2 regions of the Mesorhizobium sp. B2-3-11 genome follow, and region 2 is predicted to be linked to the other one. Evidence: predicted binding sites of a transcription regulator. Region 2 holds the regulator's gene; the other holds the start of a gene.

Region 1 (7,717 bases), on a different contig from region 2:
TGACGGCCGGCGTCCTGCCGGCGATCAGCCGAGCACCAGCAATTCCTCGAAATGCTCCATGTCGCGGAATGCGCAGAAGGCTGGAGCCTTGATCTCGATCACCGGCGCCTGCCGCGCGAAAAGCGCCAGGCATTCGTCGAACAGCGTCTGCCATGCGGCGGCCCTGTCGTCGGCAAGACGCTGGATCTGATAAGCGAAGGTGATGTGAAAGACGTAATTGTCGTGATCGGAGTGCCGGTAGCCGAATGGCACGGCCAGCGCATCGCGCCATTCACGCATGATGCGCACATCCTCGGCGGTCGCGCCGGCAACGGTGAGGCCGGTAGGCACGATCTCGACGACCTTGATGTTGAATGGACCGGCACCCTGGAAACCCTTCAGGCGCTCCAGATAGAGGCGGGTCATGGCGTCGATGCCGGTGTCGAGCGGCACGTCCCGTGGCCAGTAAGGCAACCGGCGGCGATATTCGATGATACCCTGGAACAGCGTCATGTGCAGGCTGGAGACAGGCGTGAAGGCAAGGCGGTCGGCGTCTGGCATTGCCATCATCCGATCGCGCACAGCGAGCACCACGGCTTCGGATGGCGAGCCGCTGACCAGATGGCTGACGACGGTGTTGCCGGGCTCGAGGAGAAAGTTGCCTGACGCGTCGTAGCGCGTGCCGAGATGCGCCGGCGGCGTCGGATTGGAGCCGGCAAAGAATCCGGCGAGCGAGGGTCTGACGGTGTCGAGCATGGCGATCTCCTTGGAACACCCGCGTCCTGCCCCGGTGATGTGTCAAGGATATGAAACAGAGTCGTTCATGACGTCGATGTGAGGGCTATGTCTCCTTGCCTGCAACAATTGCGAACGGAAAACCGGTTCCCACTTTTTCTGGAACTGCTCTATCCCTCGTATTTCTCCAGGAATGCCTCGGCCGACAGCTCGCGGAAGTCGTCGAGCGAGGCACGCAGTCTGGCATGGTTCCAGGTCCACCAGGCAAGCGCCTGGTAGCGTTCGGCGGTGCGGCGGTCGAAGCGCTCGCGGATCGGTTTGGCCGGCACGCCGGCGACGATGGTGTAGGGCGCGACGTCCTTCGAGACGACCGCGCCAGCGCCGACCGCAGCACCATCGCCAACGGTGACGCCGGGCAGGACGGTCGAGCCGTGGCCGAGCCAGGTGTCGTGGCCGATGGTGACGCGTTTGGCGCGGCGCTGAGCGAAGAATTCGCTCTCGTGCTCGGCGTCGTCCCAATAGTCGGAGGCACGGTAGGTGAAATGGTGCAGCGTCGGCCGCCATGTCGGGTGGTTGGTGGCGTTGAGGCGCACGCTGGCCGCGATGTTGGCGAACTTGCCGATCGTCGCGCACCAGACGGCGCAGTCCTGCATCATGTAGGAATAGTCGCCGAGTTCGCTTTCCGAGACCCGGCTGCGGTCGGCGATCTCGGTCCAGCGGCCGAGCGTCGAGTTGTGCACCTCCGCTGTCGGGTGGACCAGCGGCGTTTCCGACAATTTCCTGGTCATGCGGCGAGTTTTCCCGGAGCGAAGGCGGTGACGTCGATGATGCGGTCGGCCACCGCCTCGCGCACCTCGTGGTCATGGAAGATGCCGAGCAAGGCGACGCCTGCCGCCTTCTTGGCGGCGATGAGTTCGATCACCACGTCGCGATTGGTCGCGTCGAGCGATGCGGTCGGCTCGTCGAGCAGCAGGATCGGATGTTCGGTGATGAAACCGCGCGCGATGTTGACGCGCTGCTGCTCGCCGCCCGAGAAGGTTGCCGGCGGCAGCATCCAGAGTTTTTCCGGCAGGTTGAGCTGGGCCAGCAAGGAGCGTGCCTTGGCCCGGGCTGCCTCGCGCTCCTCGCCGCGTTCAACCAGTGGTTCGGCGACGACATCGAGAGCCGAGACGCGCGGCACGGTGCGCAGGAATTGGCTGACATAGCCGATCGTTTGCCGGCGCACGGCAAGCACGGTGCGTGGGCTGGCATGGGCGAGATCGATCAACCCATCCTCGTGCGTGACGATGATCTGGCCTTCGTCGACGGCGTAGTTGCCGTAGAGCATCTTCAGGATCGAGCTTTTGCCGGCACCGGACGGACCGCCGAGCACGGTGCATTCTCCGGCCTTGATCGAGAACGAAACACCCGCGACGACGGGCAATTTGATGCCGTCGCGCAGATGCATGGTGAAGCTTTTGGCGACATCGGAGACAACGAGAGGCGTCGGCATCAGAAGGTTCTCCAATCGTCAATCGTCGGCGGGCGTACATGCGCCATCATCACACCTGCAAAATCGAGGAAACGAGCAATTGCGTGTACGGCGCGCGCGGGTCGTCGAGGACGCGGTCGGTGAGGCCGCTTTCGACGACGCGGCCGTCCTTCATCACCATCATGCGCTGTGACAGAAGCCGCGCCACGGCGAGGTCGTGGGTGACGACGATCGCGGCAAGGCCAAGGTCGGTGACCAGGCCGCGCAACAGGTCGAGCAGGCGCGCCTGCACGGAAACGTCGAGGCCGCCGGTCGGCTCATCCATGAACACCAGCCGTGGCCCGGTGACGAGATTGCGGGCGATTTGCAGGCGCTGGCGCATGCCGCCGGAAAAGGCGCGGGGTTCGTCGTCGATACGGTCTTCCTCGATCTCGACGCGCGACAGCCAGTCGACCGCCGTGGCGCGGATCTTGCCGTAGTGACGGTCGCCGACCGCCATCAGACGCTCGCCGACATTGGCGCCGGCCGAGACCGTCATGCGCAGGCCATCTGCCGGGTTCTGGTGGACAAAGCCCCAGTCGGTGCGCATCAGGAAGCGGCGCTCGGCCTCGCTCATGCGGTAGAGCTCGCGAAACTGGCCGTCGCGCATGCGGTAGCTGGCGGTGCCGGAGGAGGGCAGCAGCCGCGTCGACAGGCAGTTGAGCAGCGTCGTCTTGCCGGAGCCGGATTCACCGACGACAGCCAGGACTTCGCCCGGCCAGAGGTCGAAAGTGACGTTGTCGCAGCCGACCCGCGAGCCGTAGAACTTGGAGAGCGCCGAGACGCGCAGCAGCGGTTCGTCGGTCATTGCGCCGGCTCCAAATTTTCTGGGGCAAGATGGGTTTCGGGAGCAAGGTGGCCGCGATGGCCCTCTTCACGCCGCTTCTCGCAGTAATCGGTGTCCGAGCAGACGAACATGTGGCCGCCATGGTCGTCGAGGATGACCTCGTCGAGATAGACATTTTCGGCCGCGCACAGCGCGCAGGGCTGGTCGAAAGTCTGCACCTCGAACGGATGATCCTCGAAGTCGAGGCTCACCACATCGGTGAAGGGCGGCACCGCGTAGATGCGCTTTTCGCGGCCGGCGCCGAACAGCTGCAGGGCCGGCGAGCGATGCATCTTGGGATTGTCGAATTTCGGCGTCGGCGATGGGTCCATGACATAGCGGCCCTCGACCTTGACCGGATAGGCATAGGTGGTGGCGATGCGGCCGTGCTTGGCGATGTCCTCATAGAGCTTCACATGCATGAGGCCGTATTCCTCCAGCGCATGCATTTTCCGCGTTTCGGTCTCGCGCGGCTCGAGGAAGCGCAGCGGTTCGGGGATCGGCACCTGGTAGACCAGCACCTGGCCCGCGGTGAGCGGATGCTCCGGAATGCGGTGGCGGGTCTGGATGATGCTGGCGGTGGCGGTATCGGTGGTCACCGCGACATTGGCTACTTTCTTGAAGAAGGCGCGGATCGATACGGCATTCGTGGTGTCGTCCGCACCCTGGTCGATGACCTTCAGCACGTCGTCGGGACCGATGATCGAGGCGGTAACCTGCACGCCGCCGGTGCCCCAGCCATAAGGCATCGGCATTTCGCGCGAAGCGAAGGGCACCTGGTAGCCGGGGATGGCGATGCCCTTGAGGATCGCGCGGCGGATCATCCGCTTGGTCTGCTCGTCGAGATAGGCGAAGTTGTAGGTGGCGATGTCGGTGGATTGCGCGGTCATTCCGCAGCCTCCTTCTTTTCTCCCGCCTTTGCTGGATTTTCGCGGGCCTCATATTCGGCGCGCATGCGGCGCACGAGGTCGAGCTCGGCCTGGAAGTCGACATAGTGCGGCAGCTTCAGGTGCTCGACGAAGCCGGTGGCCTGGACATTGTCCGAGTGCGAGATGACGAACTCCTCGTCCTGCGCGGCGGCAACGACGTCCTCACCGAGTTCGGAGGCGCGCAGCGCCCGGTCGCAGAGCGCCATGGCCATCGCCTTGCGCTCGCTCTGGCCGAAGACGAGACCGTAGCCACGGGTGAATTGCGGCGGCGCCTTGGCCGAGCCCTTGAACTGGTTGACCATCTGGCATTCGGTGACGCGCACCGTGCCGAGCGGCACCGCGAAGGGCAGTTCGGGAACGTCGAGCTCCAGCTCGACCTCGCCGATGCGGATCTCGCCGACGAATGGATGGTTGCGGGCATAGCCGCGCTGCGTTGAATAGCCGAGGGCCAGCAGAAAACCCTCGTCGCCGCGCGACAGTGCCTGCAGGCGGATGTCGCGCGCCATCGGGAATTCCAGCGGCTCGCGGGTGATGTCGCCGGGGACATGATCCCCAGGCATGTCGCCATCGGGCTCGATCAGGCCTTCGCGGGCAAGGATCGCCGAGACACGCGGCATCGCCTGGGCTTCCGTCTCGCGCCGCAAGGGCTCGGCGACATCGGCACCGGCGGCGAGCTCAGGGTCGAGCAGGCGGTGCGTGTAGTCGAAGGTCGGACCAAGCAACTGGCCGCCGGGCAGGTCCTTGTAGGTCGCCGACACACGCCGCTCGACCAGCATTGTGCCGGTGTCGATCGGTCTGGAATAGCCGAAGCGCGGCAGCGTGGTGCGGTAGGCGCGCACCAGGAAGATCGCCTCGATCATGTCGCCCCGCGCCTGGACGATAGCGAGTGCCGCCAATTCACGGTCATAGAGCGAACCTTCGCTCATCACCCGGTCGACGCCGAGCGCCAGCTGTTCGACGATCTGGTCGAGGCGCAGCGCCGGCACCGAGCGGTCGCCACGCCGGCGGTCGGCAAGCAGGCTGTGAGCGTTGGCAATTGCGGCTTCGCCGCCTTTTACCGCGACATACATCTTCAAGCCTCCATCGTCTTGATGCGCGTCGTGCGCGGCAGGCAGGCTATGCCGTCCGATGTGGCGAGGATGATGTCGACGCCGCGCGGAAAGCGCTTGTTGTTTTGCTTCCACTGCTCGACGAAGTGACGCGGCATCTGCGCCGGCGCGATCGCGGCGCTGGTTTCGATGCCGGGGCCTTCGAGCAACAGCGGGGACCCTGAAGCGAGGTCGCCGACCTGCAGGATCAGCGTCGTCGAGCGGTCGGGATAATCCTGCGTGCCCTGCGAAAAACCGTCGAGCGCCATCATCTCGGCCGGTGTGGCAATAAACGCGAAATGCGCATCGGCCGATGTATTGGCCAGCGGCGCACCGGTGTGGAAGCCAAGCCAGGACCTGATCGCGGGGGACGCATGGAGGGCCGGGTCGAGCCAGAGCGGCGTGTCGTTGTCGCACAGCGCCAGTGCTACGGCGCCCGATGTGGCCGAGAGCGGAGCCGGTGGGCGGGCCAGTGCCGATAGGGGCTGAAAGCTGCCCGGCCGCGCCATGGCATCCATGACGGCCCGGAACACCGTCTGGGCGTTGAAGACCGGATCGGCGAAACCGCCCTCGATCGATTGCGCAGCGATATCCATCAATCTTCTCCGCGAACCATGGTGAAGAAATCCACCTTCGTTGCCGCCGTCTCGGCGCGGCGTTTTTCGTGGGCAGCGGTCAGAGCCGAGCGCAAGGGCGCAATGAGCCTGGTCTCGACCTCGGTGCGGCGGGCAGGGTCCTGCCAGAGCGCGTCGGCGATGGCTGCCAGCTTCGCCTTCTGCTTGTCGCGGCCAAGCGTGTAGCAATGGCCGACCTGCCCGGATGGCAGCCGGACAGTGGCACGAGTGACGGTCGCCTCGCCGACATTGAAGGGCGCGCCTCCGCCGCCGATGCGGCCACGCAGCGTGACCAGGCCCGTCTCGGGACCGCGCAGAAGCTCGGCTTGCGAAGGCAGGCCGGACTCGTTCCAGAGCCGCACGATGTCGTCGCCGCTCGATTGCGCCAAGGTGGCCATGGCGGCCTTGCGCTCGGCCTGGTCGCGGGCTTCCTGTCCTCGCATCGCCAACTTTCCTCTAAATTTGTCTATTGATATAGACAACTATACAAATTATACATATTACCTAGCGCGAGTCCATGACGGGTGCGTGACAGGCCGGGAGGCAAAAACATGACCGGGCAAGCGGCCGATACCATCGAGCGGCGCAGCGGCGTCTCACTTTGGCGCCAGATCGCCGACAGGATCTTGCAAGCGATTGCCATTGGCGATTTCGCCGAAAATGCCGCACTGCCGCCCGAGGTCGCGCTGGCGGAGCGCTACGGCGTCAATCGTCACACCGTGCGTAGCGCCATATCGGCCCTCGTACAGGAGGGCGTATTGCGGGCCGAACAGGGGCGCGGCACGTTCGTCTTGTCGCGCAAGCGGCTGTCCTATCCGATCGGCGCGCGCACGCGCTTCTCTGCGGGGCTGCAGGGGCAGACCTCGGAACGGCACATCGTGCTGCTTGCTTTCTCGGTCGAGCCTGCCAGCCAGCGCGTTGCCGAGGGGCTTGGCCTTGCCCGGGGTGCCGAGGTAATCCGGCTGGAAACGCGCGGCGAGGCCGACGGACGGCCGGTGTCGCGCGCTGCCGCATGGTTCGAGGCGAAGCGCTTTGCCGGCATCGACAAGGCGATGGCGCAAACCGGTTCGATCACCGCGTCGCTCGCTCGTTTCGGTATCGACGACTATCTCAGGCAATCGACCTCGCTGTCGGCGCGCCATGCGGACGCCGCCGATCTCGCCGATCTCGATCTGCAGCCGGGCGCCATCGTGCTGGTGACAGTGGCGGTCAACGTCACGCCCGACGGCCAGCCAATCCAGTTTTCCGAATCGCGTTTTCCGGCCGAGCGAGTGGAGCTGAAGCTCTCGGCGCTATAACGCCCCGGCTATCCGATCTCGATCACGGCCTTTATCAGGCCCGACTTCTCGTGTGCCCAGCGTGCGAGATCCCCTGGCGTATCGGCCAGCGTGGTGCGGTGGGTGACGAGCTTGGCCAGCGGCACAGCACCATTGCGGATCGAGGCGGCGACATGATCGAAGTCGGCGCGCAACGCATTGCGGCTGCCGACCAATGTCATTTCGCGCTTGTGGAATTCAGGATCGGAAAAGACGATGTCGTCCTTGACGACACTGACCAGCACCAGCGCTCCGCCATGCGCGACATGGACGAAGGCCGATTGCACCGATCGCGTGTTGCCGGTGGCGTCGAAGACCACGTCGAAGCCTTCGCCGCCGGTCGCATCACGCACCAGATCGGACACGGGTGTTTGCGAGCCGTCGAGAATCGAAAAGCCGAGCTCACTCGCCGCGAAGACCAGTCTTTCGGAGCTCATGTCGAGAAGTGTCACCTCGAGCCCGGCAATGCGTGCGAAGATGGCGGTGCCAAGCCCGATCGGGCCGGCGCCGATGACCAGCGTGCGTGCACCGGGCTCGGAACGCGCGCGGCGCACGGCATGCGCGCCGATGGCCAGGAATTCGACGGCGGCGGCGTCGGCGAGCGACAGACCATTTGTGGGATAGAGATTCTCAGCCGGCACCAGGATCTGTTCGCACATGGCGCCGTCGCGATGCACGCCGAGCACTTCGATCCTGACACAGCAATTTGGTTTGCCATGC
Region 2 (7,717 bases):
TGCGTTGATGACCTCCGGCGCCGTTTCGACGTTGAGCCGCACGAAGACCAGGAAGCCGGTGAAGGTCTGCGCGGCACCCGTGCCCTGGCCGAGCTGCACCAGCCCACTTGCATGCTGTTGGTCGTCGGCCATTGCCTTTTCGATCGCCGCGCGCCGCACCGGCTCGCTGAACATGTCGTAGCCGATGCTGGCCTGGTTGGACGGATCCAGCGGCTCGAAAAGCGCAATCGGCGTGCGCCAGGGCTGCGTCGTATCCGGATAGACCGGATGGCTGGCGCCGAAATCGTGGAGGATGTCGCGTTCGACCGTTTCCTCGTCGCCCGTCTTGACCAGCCGCAGGAAGCCGATGCCGCGCAGGCCGCCGAAATTGCTGTCGACATCCAGCGCCTTGAAGAAGGCCTTGAACTCGTTCTGGGAAATATCGCCGTTGCGCGCGTCGAACAGGGCCTTCGTCGAGCGCAGCAGCGACAGATGCAGGTCGATGCGGCTCTCGATCCGATTGAGGGCGTCATCGGCCGCCCCTTCGAACTTGATGCGGGCGGCTTCCTGCGTCGCGAAATAAGCGAATCCCGCCATGGTCATGCTGATCAATGCAACGGCAATGAACGCGACGATTGGAAAAAGCTTCTTCAACGGATGATGCGGTCCACGATCAAACAGGACCTTTATGGGCAAGTCACCGGGCCAACACAATGGTCAGGCCAAGCCATCGTGATCACTGGCATATCATGTGAACGGCAACGGCGCGTGCCCGAGCAGCCTGGCCGGCCTCAGGCGGCGATCTTCAGCGCACCCGGCCCCGGTATGGCACCTGGAGGACATTTACCCAGGATGATCATGCCCAGCACCTCGTCCTGGGTGACATCCGTGGTGCGTGCCGTGCCGACGACCTGACCGTTCTTCATCACGCAGACCCGGTCGGCAAGCTCGAACACGTCGTGGATGTCGTGGCTGATCAGGAAGATGCCGATGCCGTCGGACTTGAGCTGCCTGACCAGCTCGCCGACCTGTGCCGTTTCCTGGGGGCCGAGTGCCGCCGTCGGCTCGTCCATGATCAGGATGCGGGCGTTGAACAGGATGGCGCGTGCGATCGCCACTGACTGGCGCTGTCCGCCCGATAGTTTGATCACCGGTTCCTTGAAACGCTGGAAGCGAGGATTGAGCCGCCCCATCACCTTGCGCGCCTCGGCCTCCATGGCGACGTCGTCGAGCGTGCCCCAGGCGGTCATCAGCTCGCGGCCGAGGAACAGATTGGCGGCGGCATCGACATTGTCTGCCAACGCCAGCGTCTGGTAGATCGTCTCGATGCCGTATTTCTTGGCGTCGCGCGGGTTGGAGATCGCTGCCTCCTCGCCATTGACGAATATCTGGCCGGAGTCGCGCTTGTAGGCGCCGGACAGGATCTTGATCAGCGTCGACTTGCCGGCGCCGTTGTGGCCGAGCAGCGCCACGACCTCGCCGGGGAAAAGATCGATCGAGGCATCGTCGACGGCACGGATGCCGCCGAATGCGATCGAGATATTACGCATGTCGACCAGCGCGGTGGCTGCAGGAGCAGTCTTGTCAATCACGGTGATGCCTCCCTAAACGCGCTTGCGGTAAACGGTGTCGAGCCACACCGCGATGACCAGCACGGCGCCGACGACGATGCTCTGCAGAGGCGAATCGACGCCGAGCAGCACCATGCCCGACTGCAGCGACTGCATCAGCAACGCGCCGAGCATGGCGCCGATGATCGTTCCCGAGCCGCCGGCAAGCGACGTGCCGCCGATGACGGCCGCGGCAATGACGAGCAACTCATCCAATGTTCCAAGCACATTGGTGGCCGAGTTCTGCCGGGCCGACGAAATGGCGGCGGCGATCGTGGCCAGCACGCCCATGATCATGAACACCTTCATGGTGATCCAGCGCGTGTTGATGCCGGCGAGGTTGGCCGCTTCCGGATTGCCGCCGATGGCAAAGACATAACGGCCGAAACGGGTGCGTTTTGTGATGAAGGTCATGACCAGACCGACGGCGACGGCCATCAATACCGGTATGGCGATGCCGTGGGCGATGAATAGCCCGCCCTCCGGCACGGTGATGTTGTTGGCGGCCGCGTACCGGTTCACGATGCCGATCGGCCACGGATAGGAGTTGGCCAGCCACACCGCGCCCATGATGACGGCACAGGTGACGACGCCGAGCAGCGTCTCGGCCCAGATCGGCCGCAGCGGGAAGCGGAACCGCTTTCGTTGCACCCGCCCGTTGAACAGCGCAAACACGACGGCCAGGCAGGCGACGATGCCTACGACCCAGCTCCAGGTCGCACCGATCGATCCGGCCGGTCCGCCGCCCATCAGCTGGAAGGTGGCGTCGAGCGGTGCCACCGTCTGGCCGCTGGTGACCCACCAGGCGGCACCGCGCCAGACCAGCAGGCCGCCCAGCGTGACGATGAAGGCCGGCACTTCGAGATAGGCGATGACGAAGCCCTGGAAGGCGCCGATCAAAAGGCCGAGCGCCAGGCCGATGACCAGTGCCAGCACCCAAATCCATGGATTGCCGAGTTCAAGCCCCACGAACCGGACCAGGAAATGCACCTGGGCAAAGCCCATGACCATGCCGATCAGGCCCTCGGCGGAACCGACGGACAGGTCGATGTTGCGCATGACGATGACCAGCACCATGCCGCAGGCCATGATTGCGACCGCGGACGTCTGCACCGACAGATTCCACAGATTGCGCGGCGTCAGAAACGTGCGGCTGTCGAAATCGAACGGATTGACGCCAAGACGCAAGCTCGAAATCACATGCAGCGCGACCCAGATCAGCAGCAGGGCGCCGATCATGCCGAGCATACGGGTGTCGATCTCGGTCGCTTTCAGGAACCGGGCAACCGCGCCGAGTTCCGAGGCGCGCGCGGTATCGGCCTGCAGGTTGGACGTCGTGTCGGTCATGATTTCCTCCAACCGGCTGGCCGTCTGACACGGATGCCGAACCCAGCCTAGAAGCTATCCGCGTGATGCGGAAACACAAATCTTTTTGAGAAAACGCCGCGGCTTGGGGCCGCGGCGCCTTCATTCTTCAAGCGGTCAAACTCAGTTGCAGGCCGCGACGCTGCCGGCGGCGACGCCCGCGCAGACTTCGTCCTTCTTGATCCAGCCGGCGTCGATGACGAGGTTGAGATTGTCCTTGGTGATGGCGACCGGGGTCAGGAACAGCGACTTGACGGTGTTGCCGCCAGGCGTCGTGAAGTCCTTCGCGCCGGCGATGTCGGTCATCTTCTTGCCGTCGGCGAGCTGCGAGGCGATCTCGGCGGCGTTCTTGCCGAGTTCACGCGCATCCTTCCACACCGACACGGTCTGGGTGCCGAGCGCGATGCGGTTGAGCGCGGCGTGGTCGCCGTCCTGGCCAGAGACCGGCACGGTGCCGGCGAGCCCCTGCGCCGTCAGCGCCGCGACGACGCCGCCGGCGGTGCCGTCATTGGCCGCGACCACGGCGTCGACCTTATTGTCGTTGGCGGTGAGGAACTGCTCCATGTTCTTCTGGGCGTTGGCGGGCAGCCAGCCGTCCGTATAGGCTTCGCCGACATTCTTGATCTTGCCGCTGTCGATGGCTTCCTTCAGCACTTCCATCGAGCCCGAGAACAGGAAGTCGGCATTCGGGTCGGCACCCGAGCCCTTGATGAAGACGTAATTGCCTTCAGGCTTCACCTTGAACACCTCGCGAGCCTGCATGCGGCCGACTTCCTTGTTGTCGAAGGTCAGGTAGAAGACGTCCTTGTTCTCGATCAGGCGGTCATAGCCGACGACCGGAATGCCCTCGTCGAGCGCCTTCTGCACCGCTGGGCCGATGGCCGAAGCATCCTGCGCCAGGATGATCAGCGAATTGGCGCCCTGGGAAATCAGGCTTTCGACATCGGTCAGCTGCTTGCCGGGATTGGACTGCGCATCGGCGGAAATGTACTTGTCGCCCGCGGCCTCGATCGCTTTCTTCATGGCGGCCTCGTCGGTCTTCCAGCGCTCTTCCTGGAAATTCGACCACGAAACGCCGATGACCTTGTCCTTCGCCTGCGCCACCGACGCCAGCGTCAGCGACATGGCGACACCCGCCAGGATGGCGACTGTGAATCTCTTCATGGTATATCCTCCCTGCGCCGCGTATGGCGCGACCAAACTGGCCCGAAGGCCGGCACAAAGGCCCTATTTTTTCGAGCCTCGAAAAAATACTGATCCATCGTCGGAACACTGTCAACATCGATTCTGATGGATTTTGAGGTGCCGGGAGCCTTTTTTCGAGTCCCGCAATAAATAAATGACAGCTCCTGCCGCATCTGCCAGTATTCGGCCCATTGCCGGAGAGGTTCGAGGGGGTGTCAAGAACCGCGGCGACGGGGAGGATGTGGGAAGCATGTCGGTCGGAATCCGCCACGACGATCTGCGCCGGCGCAACCGCGCCATGGTGATTGCAGCCGTGCGTCAGGGTGGTCAGCCCTCGCGCACCGAGATCGCCGCCACCACCGGCCTCAGCCACTCGACCATATCGGCGATATCAGCCGACCTGATCGACGAGGGTATCCTGACCGAAGGCAAGCCGAACGAAGCCGGTTCACTGAAACGCGGCCGGCCGCAGGTTGGCCTTGGCCTCAACCCCGAGGCCGCGGCTGTGATGACCGTGGTGCTGTCGCTGAATTTCCTGTCCGTCGCCGTCATCGATTATTCCGGCCAGGTGGTCGCCGAGGAACAGCGACGGCTGGACACGCTGACCATGTCGCGCGAGGCGCTGATCGGCGAATGCACGGCAATAGTGCGGCGGCGCCTCGAGGACCCCGATCTCGACGTCCGCAGTATTGCCCGCATCGCGCTGGCGATCCAGGGCATCACCGACAGCGAGGCGCGTGCGATGCTGTGGTCGCCGATCACGCCGCAGACGAACATTCCCTTCGCCGACATACTTGAAGCCGAGTTCGGCATCCCCGCCACCATGGAGAACGACTGCAACATGATGGCGGTGGCGCTGCGCTGGCGCGACCCCGAACGCTACCGCGACGACTTCATCGCCATCCTGCTCTCGCACGGCATCGGCATGGGCCTGGTGCTGAAGGGCGAGCTGTTCACCGGCACGCATTCATCGGGAGGCGAGTTCGGCCACATGATCCATCGCCCGGGAGGCGCGCTCTGCCGCTGCGGACGGCGCGGCTGCGTCGAGGCCTATGCCGGCAACTACGCCATCTGGCGCAACGCCAGGCAGCTTGGCGAGGACGCCGAACCGGTCGCAGATGTCAGCGATGCGCAGATGCGGACACTCGCCGCGACGGCAAGGGAGAAAGACGGACCGGAGCGCGAAGCCTATCGCAAGGCCGGCGAGGCGCTGGGCTATGGGCTGGGCAGCCTGTTCGCGCTGATCGATCCCGCACCCGTCGCCATGGTCGGCGTCAGCGCCGCCGCCTTCGACCTGATCGAGCCGGCCTTGCGCGAGGCCATCGGCCAGACCGCCGGCGGCCAGCATTCGGAATCGATTTCCTTCGACACCGAGCCGAACGAGCTGCCGCTCATCCGCGAAGGTTGCGCTATGCGCGCATTGACCTTCGTGGACCAGGAGATTTTCGCGCCGGGCGTGCTGGCGAGGCCCGGCGTTCCGGGCAAGAATGTAGCCTGATTTCAGTCTTCGCGGATCGCGTAGCCGGCGCCGCGAATGGTGCGGATCACGTCCGGCATACGGCCGTTGTTGACCGCCTTGCGCAGCCGGCCGACATGCACGTCCACGGTGCGTTCATCGATATAGATCGTCTCGCCCCAGACATTGTCGAGCAGCTGGCTGCGCGAGAACACGCGGCCGGGATGACGCATCATGAATTCGAGCAGCCGGAACTCGGTCGGTCCGAGCCGGATCTCGCTCTTCTTGCGATAGACCCGGTGCGATTCCCGGTCGAGCACGATGTCGCCGACCTTGAGCACGCTGGACAGCACTTCCGGCTTGGCGCGGCGCAGCAGCGCCTTGACCCGGGCCATGAATTCCGGTGTCGAGAACGGCTTGACCAGATAGTCGTCGGCACCGGTCGAGAGGCCGCGCACGCGGTCGCTCTCCTCGCCGCGCGCCGTCAACATGATGATCGGCAGCCTCTCGGTCTCGGGCCGCATTCGCAGGCGCCGACAGAGTTCGATGCCGGAAACCGCCGGCACCATCCAGTCGAGCACCAGGAGGTCGGGCACGTTTTCCTGGAGGCGTATCTCGGCTTCGTCGCCGCGTGTCACCACCTCGACCTGGTAACCCTCGGATTCGAGATTGTAGCGGAGGAGCACACCGAGCGGCTCCTCGTCCTCCACCACCATGATGCGTGGCGCGATCATCGATCGATCATCCCTGCCGTCAAGCCGCCGGCACCGACATCGCCGTCTCGTCCTGCTTCGGACGGTTGGCGGGCAGTTGGGTACCGGTCAGCACATAATATGCATTCTCGGCAATGTTGGTCACGTGGTCGCCGATGCGTTCGAGATTTTTGGCGCAGAACAAAAGATGCGTGCAAGCCGTGATGTTGCGGGGATCCTCCATCATGTAGGTCAGGAGTTCGCGGAACACCGAAGTGTATTTGATGTCGATGCGTTCGTCGTCATTCCTGAGCTTGGCGAGGGCGGCGGCATCGCCTGCCGCGTATTCCTCGACTACCCCCTGCACCTGGATCAGCACCAGCTGCGCCATGGAATCTATCGAGTGCGACAGATCGCGCGGGGTGGCGGTAAGGCCGACGGAGCCGACGCGCTTTGCAATGTTCTTGGCAAGGTCGCCGATGCGTTCGAGATCGCCCGCCATGCGGATGGAGCCGACGACATGACGCAGATCGTCGGCCATCGGCTGGCGCTTGGCGATCAGGGTGATGGCGCGATCGTCGAGTTCGCGCTGGCGCGCGTCCATGATGGCGTCATCGGAGACGACGCGCTGTGCCAGCGCATTGTCGGAATTCAGCAGCGCCTTGGTGGCGCCGCCGACCATCGTGCCGGCAAGATCGCCCATGTCGCTGATCAGCTTGCTGATCTGTCCGAGATCCTCGTCGAAGGCTGCGACTGTGTGTTCGGCCATGATCCTGGTCCTCGTATGCGTGAGATCAGCCGAAGCGGCCGGTGATGTAGTCCTGCGTGCGCTTCTCGCGAGGCGACGTGAAGATCTTCTCGGTCTTGTCGAATTCGACCAGCTCGCCCAGATACATGAAAGCCGTCTGCTTCGAGACCCGCGCGGCCTGCTGCATGTTGTGGGTGACGATGACGATCGTGTAGTCGGCCTGCAACTCGTCGATCAATTCCTCGATCTTGGCGGTCGACAATGGGTCGAGCGCCGAGGCCGGCTCGTCGAGCAGGATGACCTCCGGCTTCACCGCCACGGTGCGGGCGATGCAAAGCCGCTGCTGCTGGCCGCCCGACAGGCTGAGTCCGCTGGCATTGAGCTTGTCCTTGACCTCGTTCCACAGCGCGGCGCGCTTCAGCGCCTGCTCGACACGGCCGTCCATCTCTGCCTTGCCGATCTTCTCATAGAGCCTGACGCCGAAGGCGATGTTCTCATAGATCGACATCGGGAACGGCGTCGGCTTCTGGAACACCATGCCGATCTTGGTGCGCAATAGGTTGAGATCCTGCGAGCGGTCGAGAACGTTCTGGCCGTCGAGCAGCACCTGACCCTCGGCGGTCTGCTTGGGGTAGAGTTCGTAGATGCGGTTGAAGACGCGCAGCAGCGTCGACTTTCCGCA

The links. The regulator PhoB, encoded in region 2, activates phosphate uptake and scavenging genes when phosphate is short. The targets are predictions, from matches to a motif close to TGTCATNNANCTGTCAT.
Region 1: phnF (phosphonate metabolism transcriptional regulator PhnF) is a predicted target of PhoB. The motif match lies at 6,199-6,215, and genes of this name have one in related genera.

What each region holds. Positions count from the first base shown of each region.
Region 1 is NZ_VFVS01000002.1:180,155-187,871, reverse strand. Features, by position in the region: gene FJ960_RS04335 (DUF1868 domain-containing protein) at 25-735, opposite strand; gene FJ960_RS04330 (DapH/DapD/GlmU-related protein) at 885-1,502, opposite strand; gene phnL (phosphonate C-P lyase system protein PhnL) at 1,499-2,206, opposite strand; gene phnK (phosphonate C-P lyase system protein PhnK) at 2,256-3,032, opposite strand; gene FJ960_RS04315 (alpha-D-ribose 1-methylphosphonate 5-phosphate C-P-lyase PhnJ) at 3,029-3,940, opposite strand; gene FJ960_RS04310 (carbon-phosphorus lyase complex subunit PhnI) at 3,937-5,049, opposite strand; gene phnH (phosphonate C-P lyase system protein PhnH) at 5,052-5,663, opposite strand; gene phnG (phosphonate C-P lyase system protein PhnG) at 5,663-6,124, opposite strand; gene phnF (phosphonate metabolism transcriptional regulator PhnF) at 6,233-6,979, shown strand; gene FJ960_RS04290 (zinc-binding alcohol dehydrogenase family protein) at 6,988-7,717, opposite strand, start outside.
Region 2 is NZ_VFVS01000004.1:85,494-93,210, forward strand. Features, by position in the region: gene FJ960_RS07675 (CHASE domain-containing protein) at 1-633, opposite strand, end outside; gene FJ960_RS07680 (ATP-binding cassette domain-containing protein) at 771-1,529, opposite strand; gene FJ960_RS07685 (sugar ABC transporter permease) at 1,584-2,936, opposite strand; gene xylF (D-xylose ABC transporter substrate-binding protein) at 3,078-4,118, opposite strand; gene FJ960_RS07695 (ROK family protein) at 4,390-5,637, shown strand; gene phoB (phosphate regulon transcriptional regulator PhoB) at 5,640-6,329, opposite strand; gene phoU (phosphate signaling complex protein PhoU) at 6,349-7,056, opposite strand; gene pstB (phosphate ABC transporter ATP-binding protein PstB) at 7,082-7,717, opposite strand, start outside.